One region of the Actinoplanes ianthinogenes genome, then DNA from elsewhere that is predicted to be linked to it. Evidence: riboswitches for the same ligand, from Rfam matches in the RefSeq annotation. Region 1 holds a riboswitch; each other region holds the start of a gene.

Region 1 (4,439 bases):
CCCCAGCTCAACCACCATCGTGTCGGTCATGCCCCTCAGTTCGGGCGATCCCGCGAACCCTGGAGTGCAGACCGGTCACCGCCCGGTTGCCATTCGGTTCACCCGCACAGGAAACCTCAAGCAGCCCTTTCCCCTGCCGCGCGGCTCAGGGCCGGACCGCCACCACCAGCGGACCGTGATCACCGGGGATGACCCGGACCTTCACCCGGTAGTGCTCGGCGAGGTTGGCCTCGGTGAGCACCTCGGCGGGGGTGCCGGCGGCGGCCACCCGGCCGGCGGAGAGCAGGACCATGCGGTCGGCGTACTCGCCCGCGGTGGAGAGGTCGTGCATGGTCGCCAGGACGGTGAGCGAGCGCCCGGCGCGCAGCCGGTCGACCAGTTCCAGGACCTCCTGCTGGTGGCCGATGTCCAAGGCGCTGGTCGGCTCGTCGAGCAGCAGGATCTCGGCGCCCTGGGCCAGCGCGCGGGCCAGGAACACCCGCTGGCGTTCGCCGCCGGAGAGGGTGTCCAGGCGGCGGGCCGCGAACGGGATCAGGTCGAGCGCCGCCAGCTCCTCGTCGACCACGGCCAGGTCGGCGGCAGACTCGCGGCCGAGCGGCGGGATGTACGGGGTCCGACCCAGGAGGACGTAGTCGAAAACGGTCATAGCGGGTGGTACCACGGGACTCTGGACGACCACGGCGATGGTCTTGGCGCGGTCCCGGCGGTGCAGGCGGTCGACCGCGCGGCCGTGCAGGTGGACGGTGCCCTGGAAGGGGAGCAGGCCGGCCACGGCGCGCAGGGCGGTGGACTTGCCGGCGCCGTTCGGGCCGATCACGGTTACCCACTCGCCGACGGCGACTTCGAGGTCCACGTGGTCGACGATGAGGGCGTCGTCCAGGCGTACCGTCAGGTCGTTGACCATGATCGCCGGGGCGGTCATGTCGTGATCCCGCGGCTGGTGCGCATGACCACGATGAAGAAGGGCGCGCCGAGGAACGCGGTGACCACCCCGATCGGGATCTCCGCGGCCCCGCCGGCGACCCGGGCCAGCAGGTCGGTGAGGGTCAGGAAGGCCGCGCCGAACAGCAGCGACAGCGGCAGCAGCGAGCGGTAGCTCGGGCCGGTGAGCAGGCGCACCGTGTGCGGGACGATGATGCCGACGAAGCCGATCAGGCCGGAGACCGAGACCGCCGCGGCGGTGCCCAGCGACGCCGCGATGATCAGCAGGTAGCGGCTGCGCTGCGGGTGCAGGCCGAGGCTGGACGCCTCCTCGTCGCCGACGGTGAGCACGTCGAGCTCGCGGCGCTGAGTGAGGACGATGGCCGCGGTCAGCACGGTGTAGGGCAGGACCACCAGGACGTCGTGCCAGCCCGCGGTGGCCAGCCGGCCGAGCAGCCAGGAGTACACCTCGCGCAGCGACTCGACGTGCCGCTGCAACAGGTAGGTCTGCATCGCGGCGAGGAACGCGGAGACCGCGACCCCGGCCAGGATCAGCGTGCTGGGTGATCGGTCCCGGCCACCGGTGGCGCCGAGGATCCAGGTCATGGCGACCGCGATCAGGCCGCCGAGAAAGGCCGCCACCGGTACGCCGAGCGGCAGCCCGCCCGTCGCGCCGGCGGCCGGGCGCAGCACGATCACCGCGGTCACCCCGAGCCCGGCCCCGGCGGCGACGCCGAGCAGGTGCGGATCGGCCAGCGGATTGCGGAACGCGCCCTGGTAGGCGGCGCCGGCCAGGGACAGCATCGCGCCGACCAGGAGACCGAGCACCACCCGGGGCAGCCGCAGCTCGGTGAGGATGGCGACCTCCCGCTCGGTGAGGCCGCTGTGCAGATCCACCCCGGGGATCAGGTTGAGCAACTCGACCGCGACCGCGCCGGGCGGCAGCGAGACCGAGCCGAAGGCGAGGCCGGCGACGACCGCGACCAGCACGGCCAGCACACCGGCCGCCAGCCAGGCCGGGCGGAGCCCGGCCGGTCTCATGACGCCGGAACCTTGCTCACCGCGTCGGCCACGGCCTTCACAAGATCCACGGTACGGGGACCCCAGCGCGAGGCGATGTCGTCGTCCAGCGGATAGATCTGCTTCTTCCGCACCGCCGTGATCGACGACCAGCCGCTGCGCGCCCCGACCGTGTCGGCGGACTGCTGGCAGCACTGGGTGTCGGCCAGGAAGATGGTGTCCGGGTTCGCCTTGACCAGCGCCTCCGCGGAGAGCTGCGGATAACCGCCCTTGCTGCCGTCGGCGTCCGCCGGGTCGGCCACGTTGGTCATCGCGAACAGGTCGAACACCCCGCCGATGAAGGTCTTCGAGGTGGCGGAGTACAGCTCCGGGCCGAGCTCGTAGTAGTAGCTGAGCGGCTTGGTGCGCGCCGGGACCGCCTTGACCACCTGGTCGATCTCGGCCTTCATCTGCTCGTTGAGCTTGGTGGCCTCGCTGCTGTGCCCGGTCAGCGTGCCGAACTCGGCGATCTCCCGGTAGGTGTCGTCCAGGGTCTGCGCGGCCGGCGACAGGAACACCGGGATCTTGAGTTTGCCGAGCTGGGCGACGATCTGGTCGGCGTCGCCGGAGAGCACCACCAGGTCCGGATCCTTGGCGGCGATCGCCTCGGCGTTCGGCTTGAAGCCGGAGAGGTCGGTCTTGGGCGCGTCGGCCGGGTAGTCGGACTGGTCGTCGACCGCGGTGACCTGGGGACCGGCGCCGATGGCGAAGAGCATCTCGGTGGCGGTGGGGCTCAGCGAGACGATCTTCTCGGGCCGCTTGTCCAGGGTCAGCGAGCCGACCGTGGCCGGGAAGCTGGCGGCCGCGCTCGCCTGTCCGGGCTCCGGCGACTTGTCGGTGCTGTCCTTGCTGCCGCAGCCGGTGAGCAGCAGTGCGGCCGCCGTGGTGGCGGCGAGAAGCGCGCGCTTCATCGAGGTCCTCCTGTCGGTCGGGTGTGGTGCATCGCCGACAGGGCCCGGGGCCGCCGCCTGCGAGACGCCCCTCCCCGGGAGCGTGGGTTCGCGACCGCTCCCAGGCGACCTGGCTAGACCTCACATGGAGGGATCACAGTTGCGGGACAGCTCCGGTTTCACACCGGCTTCGCTGCGGCGCGGTCCCTGAAACGCTATCCCAGAGCGGCGCCGGCCGTCGCTCGACCTCAGGGTCTGTTCCGTCGGACACGTCCGCGGGCGCTTGCGGGCGTTACTTACCGGCCTCGCTCTTGTCCTCGCTCTTTTCGCCGCTGGCGTCGCCGGCCTTCGCATCCGCGGCGGTCTCCCCGGCGGTCTTTCCACCGGCGGTCTTCTCGTCGGCGGTCTTTCCACCGGCGTCGGCCGCGGCGACCCGGTCACCGGCCGCGGCGGCCTCGTCGTCTCCCGCCAGGGCGGAGCGCAGCCGCGCCTTCTCCGCGGAGCGGCGCTCGGCCGCCGAGCCGAGTTGCTCGGCCATCTGGTCGCGCCACTTGCGGAGCAGGAAGAACGCGAACCCGGCCGAGGCGACGAACGCGATCATCACCTTGACGAGGATGTTCAGCGGCAGCGGGAAGAGCGCGGCGAACACCACCACGAACAGGCCGAGGCGGCCCAGCGTGTACTTGACGGCGGGACTCATGATCTCTCTCCCTCAGCCGGACCGCTGACGGAGCCAGCGGAGGCCGTAGAACCAGACGAAGCAGTACACGACCGTAGCGGCCACGGCGCCGGCACCGCCGCTCACCAGGGGTGGAGTGTACGGCGCGACGACACCGGCGACCGTCATGCCCGCGGCGGCGCCGAACCCGATGCCGAGCGCCGCGGCCAGCACCCGGTCGGCGCCGAAGCCCTGCGCCCGGAACTGCTCGACGAACAGCCAGGTCGGCAGGATCAGGATCAGCCAGCCGTTGGTCTGGCCGAACTCGGCCACCCTGCTCAGCGCCAGGATGCCCTCCAGGACGAGCACCACCGCGATGCCGACGACCAGCCCGGCGAACGAGGCGCCGAGCAGATCACCGACCGTCTCCACCGGCCCCGCGGTGCGCCGCAGACCGCCTTTGCCGCGCTGCTGAGTCATCTCCGGAACCCTAGGCCCAGACCTTCTGCGGCTCACTGCGCCGCTCGGCCAGGCTGGTGGGCTTGTCATACTCCCGGACGACCTCGTAGCGCGTGTTGCGCTCGACCGGCTGGAAACCGGCGTCCCAGATCAGGTCCAGCAGGTCGTCGCGGTGCATCGTGTTCGGCGTGCCGTACGAGTCGGCGTCGTGGGTGATCTTGTATTCCACCACCGAGCCGTCCAGGTCGTCGGCCCCGAAGTTCAGCGAGAGCTGGGCGACCGACAGGCCGTGCATGACCCAGAAGCACTTGACGTGCGGCACGTTGTCGAACAGCAGGCGGGAGACGGCGAACGTCTTCAGCGACTCGGCCGGGGCGGCCATCGTGGTGCGCTCCTGGATCCGGTTACGGATCTTGCCGTCCGCCGAGTCGTGGAAGTCGTGCTGATAGCGC
Region 2 (4,439 bases), 3.8 Mb from region 1:
GCTCAGGGCCGGGGCCAGCAGCAGCGGGTCGGGGCCGCTGGTGGCGCGGCCGTCGGTGACCACGATCAGCAGGGGACGGCGGCGCGGGTCGCGGCGGCGTTCGGTGGCGATGGTGCGGGCGGCCGCGCGCAGGCCGGCGGCGAGCGGGGTGCGGCCGCCGGTGCGCAGGGCGGCCAGCCGCATCACGCCGACCTCGTGGCTGGACGTCGGCGGGAGCACCACGTCGGCGTCCGCGCCCCGGAAAGTGATCATCCCGATCCGGTCGCGCCGCTGGTAGGCGTCGCGGAGCAGGGACAGGACGGCGGTCTTGACCAGGGTCATCCGTTTGCGGGCGGCCATCGAGCCGGAGGCGTCGACGACGAACAGCACCAGGTTCGCCTCGCGGCCGACGTGGATAGCCTCGCGCAGGTCCCGTGGCTCGACGTCGAAAACCCGCGGCGCGCGCATCATCCCGCCGCGGTCGCCCACCGGCCCACGGTCGCCGAAAGGCCGACCGTCACCCACCAGCCCACGGTCGCCGAAAGGCCCGCCGTGACCCACCAGCCCACGGTCACCGATAGGCCCGCCGTGACCCACCAGCCCACGGTCACCGAAAGGCCCGCCGTGACCCACCAGCCCACGGTCACCGAAAGGCCCGCCGTCACCCACCAGCCCACGGTCACCGAAAGGCCCGCCGTCGCCCACCGGCCCGCTGGCGTTCATCGGTCCGCCGTCGCCCACCGGCGCGCCGGCGTTCATCGGATTGAGGTCACCGACCGGCTCGCGGCTGTCGGCGACCGTCGCCTGACCGGCGGCCAGGGCGGCGCGATGCAGGGCGGCACGGAGGGTGGCGGGGAGGTGTGGAGCGCCGGCGAGTTTGCCGAGGGGTTTGCGGGAGCCGACGACGCGGCCCCGGCGGGCGTAGGCCGGGGAGCGCTTGCCCGTGTGGCCACCCTCGCCGAGGGCGGTGATCCGCAGCGTGCGTGGCCGGAACGCGGCGCCGGCCTGGGCCGGGGCCGCGGCGCCGCCCTGCGGACTCTCGCCGCTCGGCGGCGGGTTGTCGGCGGGCGAAGGCGCTTCAGCCCGCGGGCCACCGGGAGGAAGGCCGCCGCCGGGACCACCGGGCCCGCTGTCCGGGCCGCCGGGGCCGCTGTCCGGGCCGTCGGGACCGCCGTCCGGATCGTCGTCCGGCTGCTGATCGTCCGGCCCATCACCAGAGGTGTCATCCCCCGCCTGCTGCTCCTCGGCCTGGCGTTCGAGATCCTCCCGGGCCTGACGCTCGGCCTCGGCGAGAGCCTGGTCCAGCTTCTCCTCGTCGGTCCCGGGCGGATCCAGCGGATCGGTGCGACGGCGATGCGGCAGCGCCAGCCGGGCCGCGTCCCGCACGTCGTCGGCGGTCACCCGGTCACGGCCGTGCCAGGCCGCCATCGCGACCGCGCAGCGGGCCACCACGATGTCCGCGCGCATGCCGTCGACCCCGTACGCCAGGCAGACCCGGGCGATCCGGTCGAGTTCGGCGTCGGGCAGGACCACCGTCGGCAGGATGGCGCGGGCCGCCGCGATCCGGGCCGCGTACTCCCGCTCGTCGGCGGCGAACCGGGCGGCGAAGGTGGCCGGGTCCAGCTCGTAGGCGAGGCGGCGGCGGACCACCTCGGCGCGCTGGGTGGCGTCGCGCGGGGCGGCGACCGTGACCACCAGGCCGAACCGGTCGACCAGCTGGGGGCGGGGTTCGCCCTCCTCCGGATTCATGGTGCCGACCAGCAGGAAGCGGGCGGCGTGTTTGACCGAGACGCCGTCGCGCTCGACGTGGGCGCGGCCCATCGCCGCGGCGTCCAGGAGCAGGTCGACCAGGTGGTCCGGGAGGAGGTTGACCTCGTCGACGTAGAGGACGCCGCGGTGGGCGGCGGCCAGCAGGCCGGGCTCGTACGCCTTGACGCCGTCGGCCAGGGCACGCTGGATGTCGAGGGTGCCGACGACCCGGTCCTCGGTGGCTCCGACCGGCAGCTCGACCAGGTTGGCCGGGCGGTGCGCGGCGGGGGTGTCGGCGGCGTGCGGGCCGTCCGGGCACTCCGGGTCCGGTGCGGCCGGGTCGCAGGCGAAGCGGCAGCCGCGGACCACCGTGACCGGCGGGAGCAGGGCGGCCAGGGCGCGGACGACCGTGCTCTTGGCGGTGCCCTTCTCGCCGCGGACCAGCACCCCGCCCACGGCCGGCGAGACCGACGTGAGCAGCAGGGCGAGGCGCAGGTCGTCCAGGCCGACCACGGCCGAGAACGGGTACGGAGTTGTCACAGGGGTTTCCCTCCCGGCGGGTGTCCACGCCCGCGCGTCGGTCGTCACGAGCGGCCGGAGTCTCCTGACTCCCGGATCGCCGTTCCCCGCTCGCCTTCCGGCCCGCCGGTCGGGCCGTGGCGTGCTGTCTCGTCAGCGGGTCGCTCCCCGGTCACAGTGGCGGGACCGTCCCGGACTCGCACCGGGTTCCTCCGCAACCGCTCGCGCCCCATCTTTCCGATCCGGCCCCCAGCCCGTCAAACAACGAGCAGCGAGATCACCAAGGTCACACCGAGACCAGGCAGAGCACGTGCCCGTCGGCGTCGCTGAGCACCGCCTGCCGCTCACCCCACGGCTGGTCCTCCGGCGCGTCGATCACGGTGGCCCCGGTCTTCTCGGCGGCCGCGGTGGTCGCGTCGACGTCGTCCACCCGGAAACTGATCGCCACCCCGGCCAGGCCGGCGGTCGGCGGCCGCTGGTGCAGCAGCAGCTCGGTGGTCGTGCCCGGCACCTCGAACGCGACGACGTCCCCGAAGGCCGCCTTCTCCACGAGACCGAGAACGTCCTGGTAGAGGGCCCGGCTCCGGGACAGGTCCGCTACCGACACGATAAGGCGCTGAAGTCCGATTACGGTCATGATCGCGACCCTACGTCAGCTCGGCTAGGCGAAGAGTTCGGCGTACCGGTCGCGCAGCTCCGCCCAGCCGTGGCGCATCGCGTCCCGGCCGCGGATCGCGGTGACCGGCTCGCCGGCCAGCAGGCGGGCCAGCACGTCCGCGCACAGGTGCCAGCCGGCCGCGACCATCGCGTCCATGTCCCGATCGGCCAGCGTGTGCCGCAGGGTGAGCCGGGTGCCGCCCTCGACCGGCGCCAGCTCCCAGCGCAGCAGATCCTCGCCCCACGTGTATTCGAGCAGGTGCGGCGGCTCCACCCGGCGCACCGTCGCGGGCAGCGCGGTGCGGTCGTCGCCGTCGACCATGGTCAGCGTGGCGGGGCCGGTTTCGGTCAGGGCACGGGAGGCGGTGAAGGGCGCCCAGCGGTCCAGGCGCTCCGGGTCGACCAGCGCGGGCCACACCTGCTCGGGCGGCTGCGGCAGGTCACGGACGAAGATCAGGGTCCAGCGGTCGCCGTCGGCGGCCACGCGGGCATCGGCGAGTGGTCCGGTCACGGTTCCTCCTCCGAGGTTGTCGGCGCGAGATGTCGCTCGAGGGCGTCCAGGTGGCGGTCCCACAATTTCCGGTACGGCCGCAGCCATGCGTCGAGCGCCCGGAACGGCGCACCTTCGAGGCGGTAGATCCGCTGCTGGGCCTGCGCGCGCACCGAGACGACGCCGGCCTCGCGCAGCACCCGCAGGTGTTTGGAGACCGCGGGCTGACTCATCCCGAGCGCCCCGACCAGGTCACCGACGCTCGCCTCGCGGGTCAGCAGCGCGTCGACGATGCGCCGGCGGGCCGGTTCGGCGAGCACCTCCAGAACGTCCACCCCTCCAACATGCCGCTACGCGTATATAACTGTCAAGGAATACCGGAGACCGAAAAACGCCCCACCGGAAAACCGGTGGGGCGCACTTCGCACTTATTCGGGTCGGGCTCCGCCTCCGAGTCCGCGCCGATTTTCAGCGCTGCGACATCGGGGTGAAGTCGCGCACCGGCGAACCGGTGTAGATCTGCCGCGGGCGACCGATCTTGTTGGCCGGGTCGTGCATCATCTCGCGCCACTGGGCGATCCAGCCGGGCAGACGACCGATAGCGAACAGCACCGTGAACATCTTCGTCGGGAAGCCCATGGCCTTGTAGATCAGGCCGGTGTAGAAGTCGACGTTCGGGTACAGCTTGCGGGAGACGAAGTAGTCGTCGTTGAGCGCGATCTCCTCGAGCTGGAACGCGATGTCCAGCAGCGGGTCCGGCGTGTCCAGCGTGGAGAGCATCTCCTGGGCGGCCTTCTTGACGATGGCGGCGCGCGGGTCGTAATTCTTGTAGACCCGGTGGCCGAAGCCCATGAGCTTGACGCCCTTTTCCTTGTTCTTCACCCGGGTGACGAACGAGTTGACGTCGCCGCCGTCCTTGCGGATCTGCTCGAGCATCTCGAGCACCGCCGCGTTGGCGCCGCCGTGCAGCGGGCCGGACAGCGCGTTGATGCCGGCCGAGATCGAGGCGAACAGGTTCGCCTGAGCCGAGCCGACCAGCCGCACG
Region 3 (4,439 bases), 280 kb from region 1:
TCCTTGACCGCGGCCCAGCGCTCGGGCTGGCCGAGCGGCGCGCCCCACAGCTCGGGGTGCAGGTCGCCCCGCGCGGCGCGGGTCTCGGCGAAGGCCGGATGCGGCCCGAACCGCGCGGCGAGCTCGGCCGACGCCTCCAGCGCGGTCAGCAGGATCTCCTCCTGCACCCGGGTGGACAGCTCCTTGGCGGCCGGCGAGTCGAACGGCAGGCGCAGCGTGAAGAACGCGTCCTGGAGGCCCATCAGGCCGAGGCCGACCGGACGCCAGCGCGGGTTCGACGCGGCGGCCTGCTGGGACGGGTAGTAGTTGATGTCGATCACCCGGTCCAGGAAGACCACCGCGGTGCGCACGGTCGCCCGCAGCCGCTCCCAGTCCACGCCGCCGGCGGTGGTGTGCGCGCCCAGGTTGATCGAGCCGAGGTTGCAGACGGCCGTCTCGTCGTCGCTGTTCACCTCGAGGATCTCGGTGCACAGGTTGGAGAGGTGGATCGTGTTGCCGGGCGCGCCGGTCTGGTTGGACAGCGCGTTCGACCGGTCCTTGAAGGTCATCCAGCCGTTGCCGGTCTGCGCCAGGGTGCGCATCATCCGGCCGTACAGATCGCGGGCCTTGACGGTCCGGACCGCCTTCTTCTCCGCATTCCGATAGGCCTCGGTGAATGCGTCGCCGAACAGGTCGGGCAACTCGGGGGCGTCCGACGGGTCGATCAGCGACCACTGTTCGTCAGCCTCCACCCGACGCATGAACTCGTCCGGGATCCAGTTCGCCAAATTCAAGTTATGCGTACGCCGTGAGTCCTCGCCCGTGTTGTCCCGCAGCTCCAGGAACTCCTCGACGTCGGGGTGCCAGGGCTCCAGGTAGACGCAGGCCGCGCCCTTGCGCCGGCCACCCTGGTTGACCGCGGCGACCCCGGCGTCCAGGGTCTTCAGGAACGGGACGATGCCGTTGGACTTGCCGTTGGTGCCGCGGATCAGCGCGCCCCGGCCGCGGACCCGGGACCAGGCGATGCCGATGCCGCCGGAGAACTTCGACAGCTTGGCGACCTGGTGGTACCGCTCGTAGATCGAGTCCAGCTCGTCCTTGGGCGAGTCGACCAGGAAGCACGAGGACATCTGGGTGTGCCGGGTGCCGGAGTTGAACAGGGTGGGTGAGCTGGGCAGATAGGCGAGGCTCGACATGAGGCGGTAGAAGCCGATCGCCTCGTCGGGGGTTTGCGACAGCCCGCAGGCCACTCTCAGCAGCCAGTACTGAGGGGTCTCGATGGGGACGCGCTTGGTGGGGTGGCGCAGCAGGTAGCGGTCGGCGACGGTGCGAAGGCCGAAATACTCGAAGCGCAGGTCCGCGCTCACGTCGATCGCCACGTCCAGTTTGTCCCGAAATTTCGTTACAAAGGCTAGAGTGTCGTCGCCGATCAGGCCTTCAGTGTGGCCCAGCGTGATGGACTCGCTGAACGTCGTGACGCCCTGCTCGCGCACCTCCTGCTCGACCAGGTCGATGAGCAGCCGGGCGGCCAGCTTCGAATACTGCGGCTCCTCGCCGATCAGCTCGGCGGCCGTCTGGATGGAGAGTTTGTCCAGCTCCTCGGTGGTGGCGCCGTCGTAGAGGCCGCTGATCGTCTTGGTCGCCACCCGCAGCGGATCGACCTCGTCCAGCCCGGTGATCCAGCGCTCCACCGCCGCCACGATCCGATTGACGTCGACCGGCGTCAGCTCGCCGTTGCGCTTGCGCACCTGCATGACCTGCCGGCGCTGTCCCGGCACGCTGGTTTTCTCCGGTGTGAGCGTCATGGCCCTCATCCCTCGCGAGTCGCCGCGCGGGAAGACACCGACACTCCCCTCCGGGCGCACGGAGGTCGCGAGGGCGTCAGCCGTCCCACGCGGCCTTCGACCGCCGCACACGGTCGTGTGCGGCGCGCTGGCAGGTCTTCGGACTCGTGGGCGTTTCGCACGTGCCTACTGGCCGTCGCTTCCCAGGCTCGCACCCAGTGCTTGTGTGACGGCGGTCGTTCCCACTCACCGCTGCGGGGCAGTCCCGGTTTCCCACCGGGTTCCCTGTTGCCTCGACCGTCCACTAGGGATGGGCGAACCAGCTGCGAGGGACACTATATATGGGCACGGTCCGCGACACGCAACGCCACATGGTGTGTCGCACATCCGCCGCCCGAGCACGCCGAGACGATTAGTTGAGTTTCCAAAAATTATGCATCGGATCCCTTTCGTCGAATTGTCATACATCACAATGATCGTCGCCGACCCCCGGTTCAAAACGGTCGGGCGGGCACGAACCATCACCGCCGGCATGCGGAACATGCCGATCAAACCCAATTCTTCGGTACGGCCGATTGCTGCCTCAGCAGTGCTGACTGTCCGAAAGCACCGAATCGGCGGCGGGCAATGGGTTGCTAACGTCCCTGGCGTCGCATCGGGAGGTACGGGGGCCCGCATGCGGCAACGCATCCACTAGGTATCTGGCCTGTGACGATGCTGCTCGCTTCGGATCTCCAACGCTCGAACCCGGGCATCGCCATGCCCAGAAGCGGCACCAGAAAAGCCTCCTCGTCATACCGAGATCGGGACCATGAACCTCATCAAACCTGCTGTCGCCCTGCTCAGCACCGCTGCCATTGCTGCCACGCTGCTGTCCGGGCCTACCGCCGCGTCGGCCGCACCGCTCGGGACCGAGTCCCCGGAGGCGACCGCTTCCGTCGTCCGCGCCGCCGGCAACGACCCGTCCGCGCCGGTGGTCCGCCTCTCCTCGACAGGCGATACCTTCACCGGCGCCGCGGTGTCCGTCAGCAAGGACGCGGACAGTCCGGTCGTCATCGGCACCGGTACGGCTGACACCATCGCGCTGACGCTTCCCAAGGTCACCGGGAGCGCCACGGTGCAGACGGCGGACGGCACCCTGGTGCGTCCCGGCCGCAGCGCCTCGACGGCCGTTCAGGCGCTGGCCGACGGCCACGTCCGCGCGCTGGTGACGCTCCACGACGCCAAGGCGCCGAAGGCGTACGACTTCGACTTCGACCTGCCGTCCGGCGCGAAGCTGGAGCCGGCCGGCGACGGTGGCCTGGACATCGTCACGGCGGACGGCGCCGTCGTGCTGGGCGCCGTCGCGGCGCCATGGGCCAAGGATCGCACCGGCAAGTCGCTGCACACCTGGTACGAGGTTGACGGTGGCACGGTCACGCAGCACATCGACACCGCGGGCGCCCTGTACCCGGTCGTGGCCGACCCCGACGTGGTCAAGTTCTGCGGCGGCGTGACCTGCTCGTTCTACTGGAAGCGGTCGGCTACGAAGGCTCTCCAGGGCACGCTCGGCGCGGGTGGCAGCGCCGCCGGCATCATCGCCGGTGCCACCGGGTGCGCCAAGATCCCGGTGCCCGTCGCTGCCGGAGCCTGCGCCGCCGCCGTAGTCGTGTCCGGTGTCGCGGCCGCTTACGAGATCAACAAGGCGGCGAACCGGAAGGGTTGCTTCGTCGTTCGGATCAACATGGTGCAGGCGGTGCTGCCGACGCAGCAGATCGCGGCGGTCAGCTTCGACGACGTGCCCTCCACCAACAAGAACTGCAAGGCCTAGGAGCACGCGGAGGTTCAGTCAGATGAAGTGGACCATGGCATTCCTGCTGTTCGCCGTGCACATGTGGGCGCAGCAGGCGGCACCGTCTGATCGGCCACGTGCCTGGGCCGGCATCGCCGTCTACGCCGGCATCGCGGGCTCGGTGGGAGCGATCCTGCTGTCCCTCATCGCGCTCGTATTCCGGGTGGACCTGCTGGACGCGGCCATCTACGGCTTCTGCGTCTCGGGCATCGTCTGGTCGATCGGCTGGCGGTACAGCAAGCGCGGGTGAGGAGAACGGCGGGGCGCTTTTCGAGAAAGCGCCCCGCCGTTGCCTCAGATCACGCGCAGGGGCCGAGGTCCTGCCACTGCTCGGTCCAGCCCGGCTCCGAGCCCTGCGTCCAGTACCGCGCCTTCCAGAGGTGCTTGCCCTGGCCGGACGGCGGGCCGCTGGGGTCGCCGTACTTGCTCTTCTCGTGCTTGACCAGGTTGCCGCCCAGGTACACCGAGCTGAACTGCCACTCCGGCGCGTCCGAGCATCCGGTCGCCGGCGGCTGCGAGGTCGGCGGGGTGGACGACGGCGTCGAGGACGGGGTCACCGGCGGGGTGGTCGGCGTCGAGCACGTGCCGCTGGAGGCGACGGTGTCCAGGAACGCCTTCCCGCCCGACCGGTAGGCGGCCGCCTGCGCGGTGGCCTGGGCCGGCGACAGCACCTGGTTCTTCGCGAACAGCACCCAGTCGATCTGCTGGTTGTAGGTGCTCTTCCCGCCGGTGTGCGTGGCCAGGTCGATGAACCACAGGTTCCAGTTGATGGTCATCGTCTGGCGCGGGAAGTACTTCCCGCCGTGGTCGCCGACCTGCACCCCGTCGATGTAGTAGACGACGTG

What was found. Region 1 has a riboswitch for cobalamin ahead of Aiant_RS22265 (ABC transporter substrate-binding protein). Riboswitches for the same ligand answer to the same signal wherever they lie in the genome.
Region 2: another riboswitch for cobalamin. It lies ahead of Aiant_RS45415 (VWA domain-containing protein); the one in region 1 lies ahead of Aiant_RS22265 (ABC transporter substrate-binding protein).
Region 3: another riboswitch for cobalamin. It lies ahead of Aiant_RS23555 (ribonucleoside-diphosphate reductase subunit alpha); the one in region 1 lies ahead of Aiant_RS22265 (ABC transporter substrate-binding protein).

What each region holds. Positions count from the first base shown of each region.
Region 1 covers NZ_AP023356.1:4,940,071-4,944,509, reverse strand. Annotated here, with positions in the region: gene fliQ (flagellar biosynthesis protein FliQ) at 1-30, opposite strand, end outside; gene Aiant_RS22275 (ABC transporter ATP-binding protein) at 146-922, opposite strand; gene Aiant_RS22270 (FecCD family ABC transporter permease) at 919-1,962, opposite strand; gene Aiant_RS22265 (ABC transporter substrate-binding protein) at 1,959-2,891, opposite strand; cobalamin riboswitch at 2,977-3,109, opposite strand; gene Aiant_RS22260 (DUF4229 domain-containing protein) at 3,163-3,570, opposite strand; gene Aiant_RS22255 (hypothetical protein) at 3,583-4,008, opposite strand; gene mqnE (aminofutalosine synthase MqnE) at 4,019-4,439, opposite strand, start outside.
Region 2 covers NZ_AP023356.1:1,154,583-1,159,021, forward strand. Annotated here, with positions in the region: gene Aiant_RS45415 (VWA domain-containing protein) at 1-2,316, opposite strand, end outside; cobalamin riboswitch at 2,327-2,459, opposite strand; gene Aiant_RS05325 (VOC family protein) at 2,534-2,884, opposite strand; gene Aiant_RS05330 (SRPBCC family protein) at 2,909-3,415, opposite strand; gene Aiant_RS05335 (ArsR/SmtB family transcription factor) at 3,412-3,729, opposite strand; gene Aiant_RS05340 (citrate synthase) at 3,863-4,439, opposite strand, start outside.
Region 3 covers NZ_AP023356.1:5,223,545-5,227,983, reverse strand. Annotated here, with positions in the region: gene Aiant_RS23555 (ribonucleoside-diphosphate reductase subunit alpha) at 1-1,784, opposite strand, end outside; cobalamin riboswitch at 1,897-2,102, opposite strand; gene Aiant_RS23550 (hypothetical protein) at 2,575-3,573, shown strand; gene Aiant_RS23545 (hypothetical protein) at 3,596-3,844, shown strand; gene Aiant_RS23540 (glycosyl hydrolase) at 3,894-4,439, opposite strand, start outside.